2 regions of the Streptomyces cinereospinus genome follow, and region 1 is predicted to be linked to the other one. Evidence: riboswitches for the same ligand, from Rfam matches in the RefSeq annotation. Region 1 holds a riboswitch; the other holds the start of a gene.
The links. A riboswitch is a leader RNA that binds a small molecule or an ion and turns the genes downstream of it on or off. The one in region 1 is predicted to bind cyclic di-AMP.

Region 1 (4,386 bases):
CCCGCGCGGGACGGCCGGTACGGCTAACCGGCCCGGTGCACCACGGCGTCGCACAGCTCGGTGAGCGCGGCCTTGACGTCGCACTCGGGCAGCGGGGCGAGCGCCGCCCGCGCCTCCTCCGCGAACCGCACGGTGTCCCGCCGCGCCTGCTCCAGCGCCGGGTGCGCCCGCAGCGCGGCCAGCGCCTGCGCGTGCCGCGCGTCGTCGGTCAGGTCGGAGGCGAGCAGCTCGCACAGCGCCACGTCCTCGGCCAGCCCCAGCCGGGCCGCCCGCTCCCGCAGCCGCAGCACGGGCATCGTCGGGATGCCCTCGCGCAGGTCGGTCCCCGGGGTCTTGCCGGACTCGTGGGAGTCGGAGGCGATGTCCAGCACGTCGTCCGCGAGCTGGAAGGCGACGCCCAGCCGCTCCCCGTACTGGGTGAGTACGTCCACCACCGACTCGTCGGCCCCGGACATCAGGGCGCCGAACCGGCACGAGACCGCCACCAGCGATCCGGTCTTGCCGGCGAGCACGTCGAGGTAGTGATCGACCGGGTCCCGGCCGTCCGAGGGGCCCGCGGTCTCCAGGATCTGCCCGGTCACCAGCCGTTCGAACGCCTCGGCCTGCACCCGCACCGCCTCGGGCCCGAGGTCGGCCAGGATGTGCGAGGCGCGGGCGAACAGGAAGTCGCCCGTGAGGACCGCGACGGAATTGCCCCAGCGGACGTTCGCGCTCGGCACGCCGCGCCGTACCGTGGCCTCGTCCATCACGTCGTCGTGGTACAGCGTCGCGAGGTGGGTCAGCTCCACGACCACGGCGGAGGGCACGATGCCGGGCGCGTAGGGATCGCCGAACCGGGCGGCGAGCATCACGAGCAGCGGCCGGAACCGCTTCCCGCCGGCCCGCACCAGGTGCTGCGCGGCCTCCGTGATGAACGGGACCTCGCTCTTGGTGGCCTCGAGCAGCCCTTCCTCGACAGCCGCCAATCCGGCCTGGACATCGGCTTCCAGAGCCTGGTCCCGCACGCTCAGCCCGAACGGCCCGACGACGGTCACGTGGGGTCTCCTGTCTGCTGGTGTCTACTGGCGATTACGTGGAATGTCGATAGGTCGCTGCCTTCACTCAAGTCAGCGTATCCGGTCATGTTTCGATCACCGAGGCCGCCCACCGTTACACCTCGGGCGGTATGGGATCACAGCGGGTATGTTTTTTGATCGGTTGATATGAGTGATATGAGCAATTATTTCCTGACTTAGTCAGAACGGGCGACCCTTGCCGCGTATCGCCCCCCACCGCGGCCGGCGGCCCACCCGCTCCGCCGCCCGTCCGCCGAAGCCGCCCCCCTGAGTCATGCTCATGCCCATTCATACGCCCTCCCCCCGCGAGACGACTCACGAGGACCTCCGCATCCCGCCGCCCGGCGGCGCGCGGCCGTACGCGCACGCGTGACCCCCGATCACCGGCGGGTCCGTCCGGCCCGGAGCCGCCCGCGGGCGACCGCGGCCGCCACGGTCCGCGCCGCGGGCGACCGCTACGACAACGACGCGCACCACCGGGGAGGTTCCGCCCCCGCCGCCGGCCCGCTCGCGGCGGCGGCCGGACGCCGGCCTCCACCTGCCACCCGCCCACGGGCCGCCGGTTGAGCAGGACTTGGGCTCATTGCCCGATTTGCCGCTCTTCTGCATGTACGTGACTTGGCTCACGCGGGCACCTTCACGCGGGCCTCGCACGCGTCCGGCGATCCACCTTTGCACACGGTCGAGTTGACCGTTGCCGACCGAAAAGGATCAAGCACGGCAAACAGGTCTTTCGAAGATCAAAACGCGCAATAAGCGAATCGACCACTTGTTCCGGACATGTGCTCTCGCATACGTTCCCGGCCTGTCGGGCGGAACGCCGAATCCTGCCGCCGCCCGCACCCCTTCATGACGAACTCACTCACCGCACGGCAGGAGCGGGGGAACCAGGTAGGCCGCCGGTCCGGACGTCGTACCCCACGACACCCGGAGCGGCTCGGGGTCAAGTCGCACCCGCACAGTGCGACCGGGCACCTCCCCGCCCGAACCCGACAGCTCACCTCGCAGGCGCCGGAGAGGACATCCCCCATGCCTGCAAACGGTCAGCCCCGCCGCTCCCGTATCGCCCGCAAGCTCGCCGTCGCCGGAACCGGCGTGGCCGTGCTCGCGCTCCCGCTGATCGGGGCCACCGGCGCCTCCGCAGCCACCCCCGCGGCCGTCCCCGCCGCGGCCACCGCGACGACGTACCCGAACAACCTCGACGGCTGGATCCGCGAGTCGCTCGCCATCATGGCGCAGCACGGCATCCCGGGGACCTACGACGGCATCTACCGCAACATCATGCGCGAGTCGTCCGGCAACCCGTACGCCATCAACAACTGGGACTCCAACGCCGCCGCCGGCACCCCGTCGAAGGGGCTGCTCCAGGTCATCGACCCGACCTTCGCGGCGTACCACGTGCCCGGCACGGTGTACGACCCCTACAACCCGGTCTCGAACATCACCGCCGCCTGCAACTACGCGGCCGACCGCTACGGCTCGATCGACAACGTCTTCGGCCCGTACTGAGCCTCGCCGCCGGGGGCGGCCCCGGCGTACGGGACCGCGCACCGCGCCGCGTAGCGGGCTTCGCGGCCGGCGTCGGAGCGGTCCCCGTGGCCGGCCCCGGCCAGCAGACGTTCGAGGACGGCGGCGACGCCGTCGTCCTCGTTCGACAGGGTGATCTCGTCGGCCACCGCCCTGAGTTCGGGATGGGCGTTGGCCATGGCGACACCGCGCGCCGCCCAGTCGAACATCGGGATGTCGTTGGGCATGTCCCCGAAGGCGATGGTCCGTTCCGGGCTCAGGCCCAGATGCCGGGCGGCCAGCGCCAGTCCCGTCGCCTTGGTGACGCCGCACGGCTGGAGCTCGACCGTGCCCGGCCCCGACATGGTGACGGTGGCCAGCGAACCGACCACCGAGCGGGCCACCGCCGCCAACGCGTCGTCGGACAGCGCCGGATGGCGCAGCAGCACCTTGCTGATCGGCGCGCACCACAGGTCGTCGCGGCGGTCGATGCGCACCGCGGGCAGCGTGGGGTGCGGCATCAGGTACCCCGGCTCGATGAGCGTCAGCCCGTCGACGCCGTCCTGGTCGACGGCCGCGTACACCCGGCCGGCCTCGGCCTCGATCTTGCCCAGAGCGGTCTCGGCGAGCTCCCGGTCCAGCGTGACGGACCACAGCAGACGGTCCGCGCCGGCGTCGTACAACTGCGCGCCCTGCCCGCACACCGCGAGCCCCCCACCACCGAGGAGCTCCAGCAGCGGCCGCACCCTCGGTGCCGGCCGTCCGGTCACCACCAGATGCCGGGCACCGGCCGCCGAGATCCGCGCGAGCGCGGCGAGCGACCGGTCGGAGACCGTGTCGTCGCCGCGGAGCAGCGTGCCGTCCAGGTCGGTGGCGATGAGGGCGTACTCGGTGCGCGCGTACGCGGTGCGCGCGGCATATGCGATGGGTGCGGCCATGATCAGAGAATACGGACCCCGCGCCCCTCGCCGTTCGCCCTCAACTACCGTCCTGCTGTCCGCTTTTCACCCCCACGGGGCGCCACCGGCCGCCCGCTCCGTGACCGTGGTGCCGAACGGGAGGACGCGCGCCAGGCCGCTGTCCGGGCATAACGGACCTTCCCCACAGGTGAGGCACTGCCCACGAGGGGGACCACCGCCGTAACGTGATCCGCGACCGCATGGACCGCACGTACGAAAGTGAGGCAGCACCCCATGCCCCTCTTCGATGTCCCCGAGGACGACCTCTTCGGTCCGCACAACCTTCCGTACGGCGTCTTCTCACCCGCCGGATCCGCGGAACGGACGGTGGGTGTCCGCCTCGGCGACCACGTCCTGGACGCCGGCGCGGCCGCGCTGGCGCTCGGTTCCCCGTACGCCGAGCTGCTGGCCCGTCCGTCCCTCAACCCGCTGCTCGCCGCGGGCCGCACCGCCTGGTCGGACGTCCGGCGGGCGCTCACCGCCTGGGTCACCGTGCCGTCCCACCGCGAGACCCTCGCGCCCCTGGTGCACCCCCTCGACTCGGTCACCCTGCACCTTCCTTTCGAGGTCGCGGACTACGTCGACTTCTACGCGTCCGAGAACCACGCCCGGAACGTCGGCCGGATCTTCCGCCCCGACGCAGCCGACTCCCTCACCCCCAACTGGAAGCACCTGCCGATCGGTTACCACGGACGCTCCGGCACGGTCGTCGTCTCCGGAACGGACGTCGTGCGCCCCGGCGGCCAGCGCACGGCCCCGGCCGGTGCCGCCCCGGTCTTCGGCCCGTCCGCCCGGCTGGACATCGAGGCCGAGGTCGGCTTCGTGGTCGGCGTCCCGTCGGCGATGGGCACGCCCGTGCCGCTGTC
Region 2 (4,386 bases), on a different contig from region 1:
CGTCGAGCACCGCGCTCAGCACCAGCGGAGGGTGCGAGCGCAGCACGACCTGCCGGGCCAGGCGCACCTCCACCAGCGCGTCCAGGCGGTCCTCGGTCAGGCCCTCGACCGCGGCGCGGGTCACGGCGCGGGCGTATTCGGGGGTCTGCAACAGGCCGGGGACCACCGAGGTCTCCAGGGTCCGCATGGCGCCGGCCTGCGACTCCAGGCTGATGAAATCCCGGTAGGTGGGCGGCAGCACCCCCTTGTAGGCGTGCCACCAGTGGTCCCGGCCGTGGCCGCCGCAGGAGCCCGCCAGCGCCAGCAGGAGATCCCGGAGTTGGGCGTCGTCCACGCCGTAGGCGTCCAGCAGTGAACGCACGTCGGCCGGCTTCACGCCGCTGGCGCCGGTCTCGATCCGGCTCACCTTCGACTGGTGCCAGCCCACCAGCCGGGCCGCCTCGCCACTGGTGAGGCCCGCACGGCCCCGCAGTGTGCGCAATTCGGCGCCCAGTTTCCGGCGGCGTACCGCGGGACCGTGCTGCATGGATTACTCCTTACTCCTTCCGAGCCGCCCGAATACGCTCTGCCGTCGCAGAGTTCACCGCATCGAGCGACAGATATATGCATATCTCGGTGGATCGCCACCGCTACCCGTCCATGAGTGGCAGGCTGGCGATGAAGCACCAGTCCGGGACCGTACTCGAACCATCCGCTCCGTGTCGGACTGCGGTCCCGTGGGAAAGGGACGACGTCGCCATGGCAGACCATCTGGAAGCATCCGTCACTCTGCCGAGCGATCCCGCCTCGGTCTCCACAGCCCGCACCTACGTGGTCAGCACCCTGGCCGAGTGGGGCCTGCCCCCGGAGACGGAGGCGGCCGACACGATCCGGCTGATCGTCTCCGAACTCGCGACCAACGCCGTCCAGCACACCTTCGGACAGTCACCCACCTTCACGGTCGCCCTGCGGCTCGACCGCGACGAGCAGCTGCGCATCGGCGTGACCGACAGTCACCCGCGGTTCCCCAAACGCCTGCCGGCCGCCGTCCAGCAGGACAACGGCCGCGGCCTGGTCATCATCCGCTGGCTGACCGCCGAGTGCGGCGGCCGTCTGAGGGTGCGCCCGACCCGGGAGGGCGGCAAGACGGTCTCCATCGAACTGCCGTGGACGGTCCCGGCGCGGCCGGTCTGAGCGGCGGGCCACCGGGAGGCCCTGTCCGGCGCACAGGGCAGGGATCCGGCTGCGGGGGAGCGGGGGCGGGGCTCCGGGCCGGGCGGTGAGGTCTTGAAGGCCACCGACGGACGGTACGGGCCCCGCGCGTCCCCGAGAGGGGCGGGAGGGCCCGCACGGCCGGGGCGGGGGCGCGGGGAACGACCCCTGGGCGCGTCGCGCCGCCTCAGCGGCCCCCGGGGTCGGCCGAGGCTGCCGGGCACGGTCGTCGTGGGCGCCGAGCGGAGCGCGGAAGCCGTCCACGGCTGGGGCCGTGGCGCGGGGGCCGATGGACGCCCGGCTGCCCGTGCGGGGGGCTCCGGCAGCCGTCCCGCCCGAACGGCGGACTCGGGGCGCCACAACCGCTGGGCGCCGCCGGCCGGGTGCGCGGCCCGACGTGGGCGCGAGCGCTCCGGGTGTGTGGCCCGGCGCGGCCGCGAGCGCCGAGTGTGTGGGCCCGGCGCGGGTGTCGGTGCCGAGTGCGTCGGCCGGCGCGGACGGGGTCGCCGGCTGCGCGGGCCTGCCGGTGCGCGCCGGCCATCCCCGGCGGGACAGCCGGGCGCGGCGACCGGCGGGGCGGTGGCGGCCCTTCGTGAGGGCCGCCACCGCCCTCCGAGGGTTACTTGACCCGGCCGTACCAGACGCTCTTCGTCCAGATCTTCTGCAGCCGCACGACGTCCCCGGTCTTCGGGGCGTGCCAGATCCTCCCCTTCCCGGCGTAGATCCCCACGTGGTACACGTTCGACCCCGAGTGGAAGAACACGAGGTCGCCGGCCTTGCGGCTCCCGGCGGAGATGTGGCGGGTCTTGTTGTACTGCTGGGCGGCGGTACGGGGCAGCTTCTTGCCCGCCTTCTTGTACGAGTACAGCGTCAGCCCGGAGCAGTCGAACCGGCGGGGCCCGGTGCCGCCCCACTTGTACGGGGAGCCCTTCTTCGAGGCGGCGACCTGGAGCGCCTTCGTCGCCGGCGTGGCGGCCGCGGCCTCCGGGACGAGGCCCGGAGCCACCACGGAGCCGCCCACTGCGGCGAGGGTGAGGGCCGAGGCCGTACCGGCCCGGGCCATGAGCGACGGGACACGATTGAGCGCGGTCATGCGCAACCCTTCGTCAGCCGCCTGTGAAGGATGACCTGTCGGATTCGGGCTGGCGAAGTTGCCCGGCCGCGTTGCCGCGGCTTCACCCCAAGGGACGCTCGGACGTCGTGCTCCGGCGACCCGTCGTGCCTGGGTCCTCCACTCCTGCCGATCCACTCCTGTCGACCGGTCATCCAGGCGGCGGCAGGACTCGGCGTCCGCCCGGACCGCCCCGCCGCGGTGGCGGGGGCTTGTCGTCAGTCAGGGATCTTGACTCACCGAAGTCCTAAAATCCCAACGCAACCGGGGATTTGTGGTGTTACTCACCACTCGCCCGTTCGGGTGGACAGCCGGACGTTCGAAGGGGTGTCAAGAGTGCCACGCCACCCCGGACCAGCACTGGAAGGCCTCATTCCGCCTCGAAGCAGCTCGCGTTGCGCAACCGCAAGGGCCCCGGAAAAGGAGGTGAGGATCCTTCGGACGGCGGTAGCCCTTTTGGTCCGTTTCGGCTGCGCCCCGGGCGTTCCGTCGCGCCGGCCCGCGGCCGGGGCGGACGGCGGAGGAGCGGGCCGTGCCGCAACTGTCGGAGCGCGGTGCGGCGGTGGCACGCGCCGTGCGGCGCTCACCGTCCGGCACGCGCAGCGCCCGCGCGAGGTCCGGGTGCGGCGTGCGGTCCCGGCCCGCTGGTGCGTCGGCGCGAGCGCGTCGGGCGGTCCGCCCGCTCGTGCACCAGCGGCCGGGTGGCGCTCGGCCCACGCTACGTGGTCCCGTCGTACGCCGGGTCGATACGTCCGAACAGGCCCGTCAGGGCCGGGTGACGGCCGGCCGGCCGAGCCTTCGGGCGGGTGCGCTCGCGCCCGGATCGCGGTTCCCGTCCCCGTGGGGACGGCGGCCGGCCCTCGCGCGGACGGCGGTCAGCCCGCCGGCGCGGGCTCCCGGCCGGCGCCGGGCTTCCGCTGCCCCGCGCGGGACTTCAGCGCGCTGCCCAGCAGCACCGCCCCCAGCCCCACCGCGGCCCACCACGTCAGCGTCAGCGCCGGTTCCAGCGCCGCCGCGCCGTCGAAGTACGACACCGACCGCAGCAGCGTCGTCCCCGCGCCCGGCGGCAGCCACTGGCCGATCGCCCCGGCCGGCTCGGGCAGCATCTCCGGCGCCGACCCGGCCCCCGAGAAGGGGTTGCCGAGCAGCATCAGCACGGCCGCGGCGAGCCCGACCCCGGCCCGGCCGAGGAGCGCGCCCAGGCCGGCGACCGCGCTGCTCACCGCCAGCGTGGACAGTCCGAGGACGGCGGCTTCCGCCCACCAGTCGCCGGTGAGGACCGCCAGCCAGCTGTGCGTGATCGCGGCCGCGGTGACACCGACCAGCGCCGAGGCGCCCACCAGACTGGTCACCGCCCGCGCCCCGCGCAGCCCGAGCAGGGGCACGGCCGCGCCCGCCGCGATGCCGGCCAGCGCCAGCGGCAGCACGCTCGCGGTGAGCGCGGCGCCCCGCGGATCGCTCGTGGGCGCGGGCACGACGTCCACCGTGCGCGGGGCGGCGCCCCCGGCGGACACCGCCTGCTGCAACAACTGCGCCACCAGGGGGCTCGCGGCCGACGCGGTCAGCAGCTCGGGGCCCCGGTCGGTGACGACGATCGCGCCGTACACCGCGCGGTCCCGCACGGCCTCGCGGGCGGCCGCCCCGTCGGCGTAGCGGTGCACCTCGAACGCGCCCCGGTGCCGGGCCAGCTGCTGCTCGGCCTGCGCCGTGGCGGCGGCCGGGCCCGCGACGCCGAGCGGCAGGTCGCGCGGCGCGGTGCGGGCGGCGGGCCAGGCGAAGGCCCACAGCGCCAGCGCGGCGAGCAGCGGGACGAGGACGACGACCGCCGCGAGGCGGCGCGGGTCGGGGCGGGTGGCATACGTGCCGGACGGTGTGGACATGGGGCCCCCTGAGTGTCCCTGGCGAGCCGGCCGACCGGAGAGCAGCCGGCGAGTCGGCGAGTCGGCGAGTCGGCGAGTCGACGAATCGGCGGGTCGGCAAGTCGGCGGGTCGCCGAGTGATCGTAAAAAGAAGGATCGTTCGTTTTAGGTGACGGCTCCACCGTGCGCCCAGGGGGCGCCGTTGTCAAGAAGGAATGTTCGTTC

Region 2: another riboswitch for cyclic di-AMP. It lies ahead of ACFF45_RS06105 (C40 family peptidase); the one in region 1 lies ahead of ACFF45_RS09410 (transglycosylase SLT domain-containing protein).

The regions. Positions count from the first base shown of each region.
Region 1 covers NZ_JBHMCY010000013.1:71,024-75,409, reverse strand. Annotated here, with positions in the region: gene ACFF45_RS09415 (polyprenyl synthetase family protein) at 24-1,034, opposite strand; cyclic di-AMP (ydaO/yuaA leader) riboswitch at 1,901-2,079, shown strand; gene ACFF45_RS09410 (transglycosylase SLT domain-containing protein) at 2,085-2,564, shown strand; gene ACFF45_RS09405 (HAD family hydrolase) at 2,528-3,499, opposite strand; gene fahA (fumarylacetoacetase) at 3,755-4,386, shown strand, end outside.
Region 2 covers NZ_JBHMCY010000008.1:29,638-34,023, forward strand. Annotated here, with positions in the region: gene ACFF45_RS06095 (helix-turn-helix domain-containing protein) at 1-526, opposite strand, end outside; gene ACFF45_RS06100 (ATP-binding protein) at 739-1,173, shown strand; gene ACFF45_RS06105 (C40 family peptidase) at 1,811-2,284, opposite strand; cyclic di-AMP (ydaO/yuaA leader) riboswitch at 2,288-2,474, opposite strand; gene ACFF45_RS06110 (ABC transporter permease) at 3,178-4,182, opposite strand.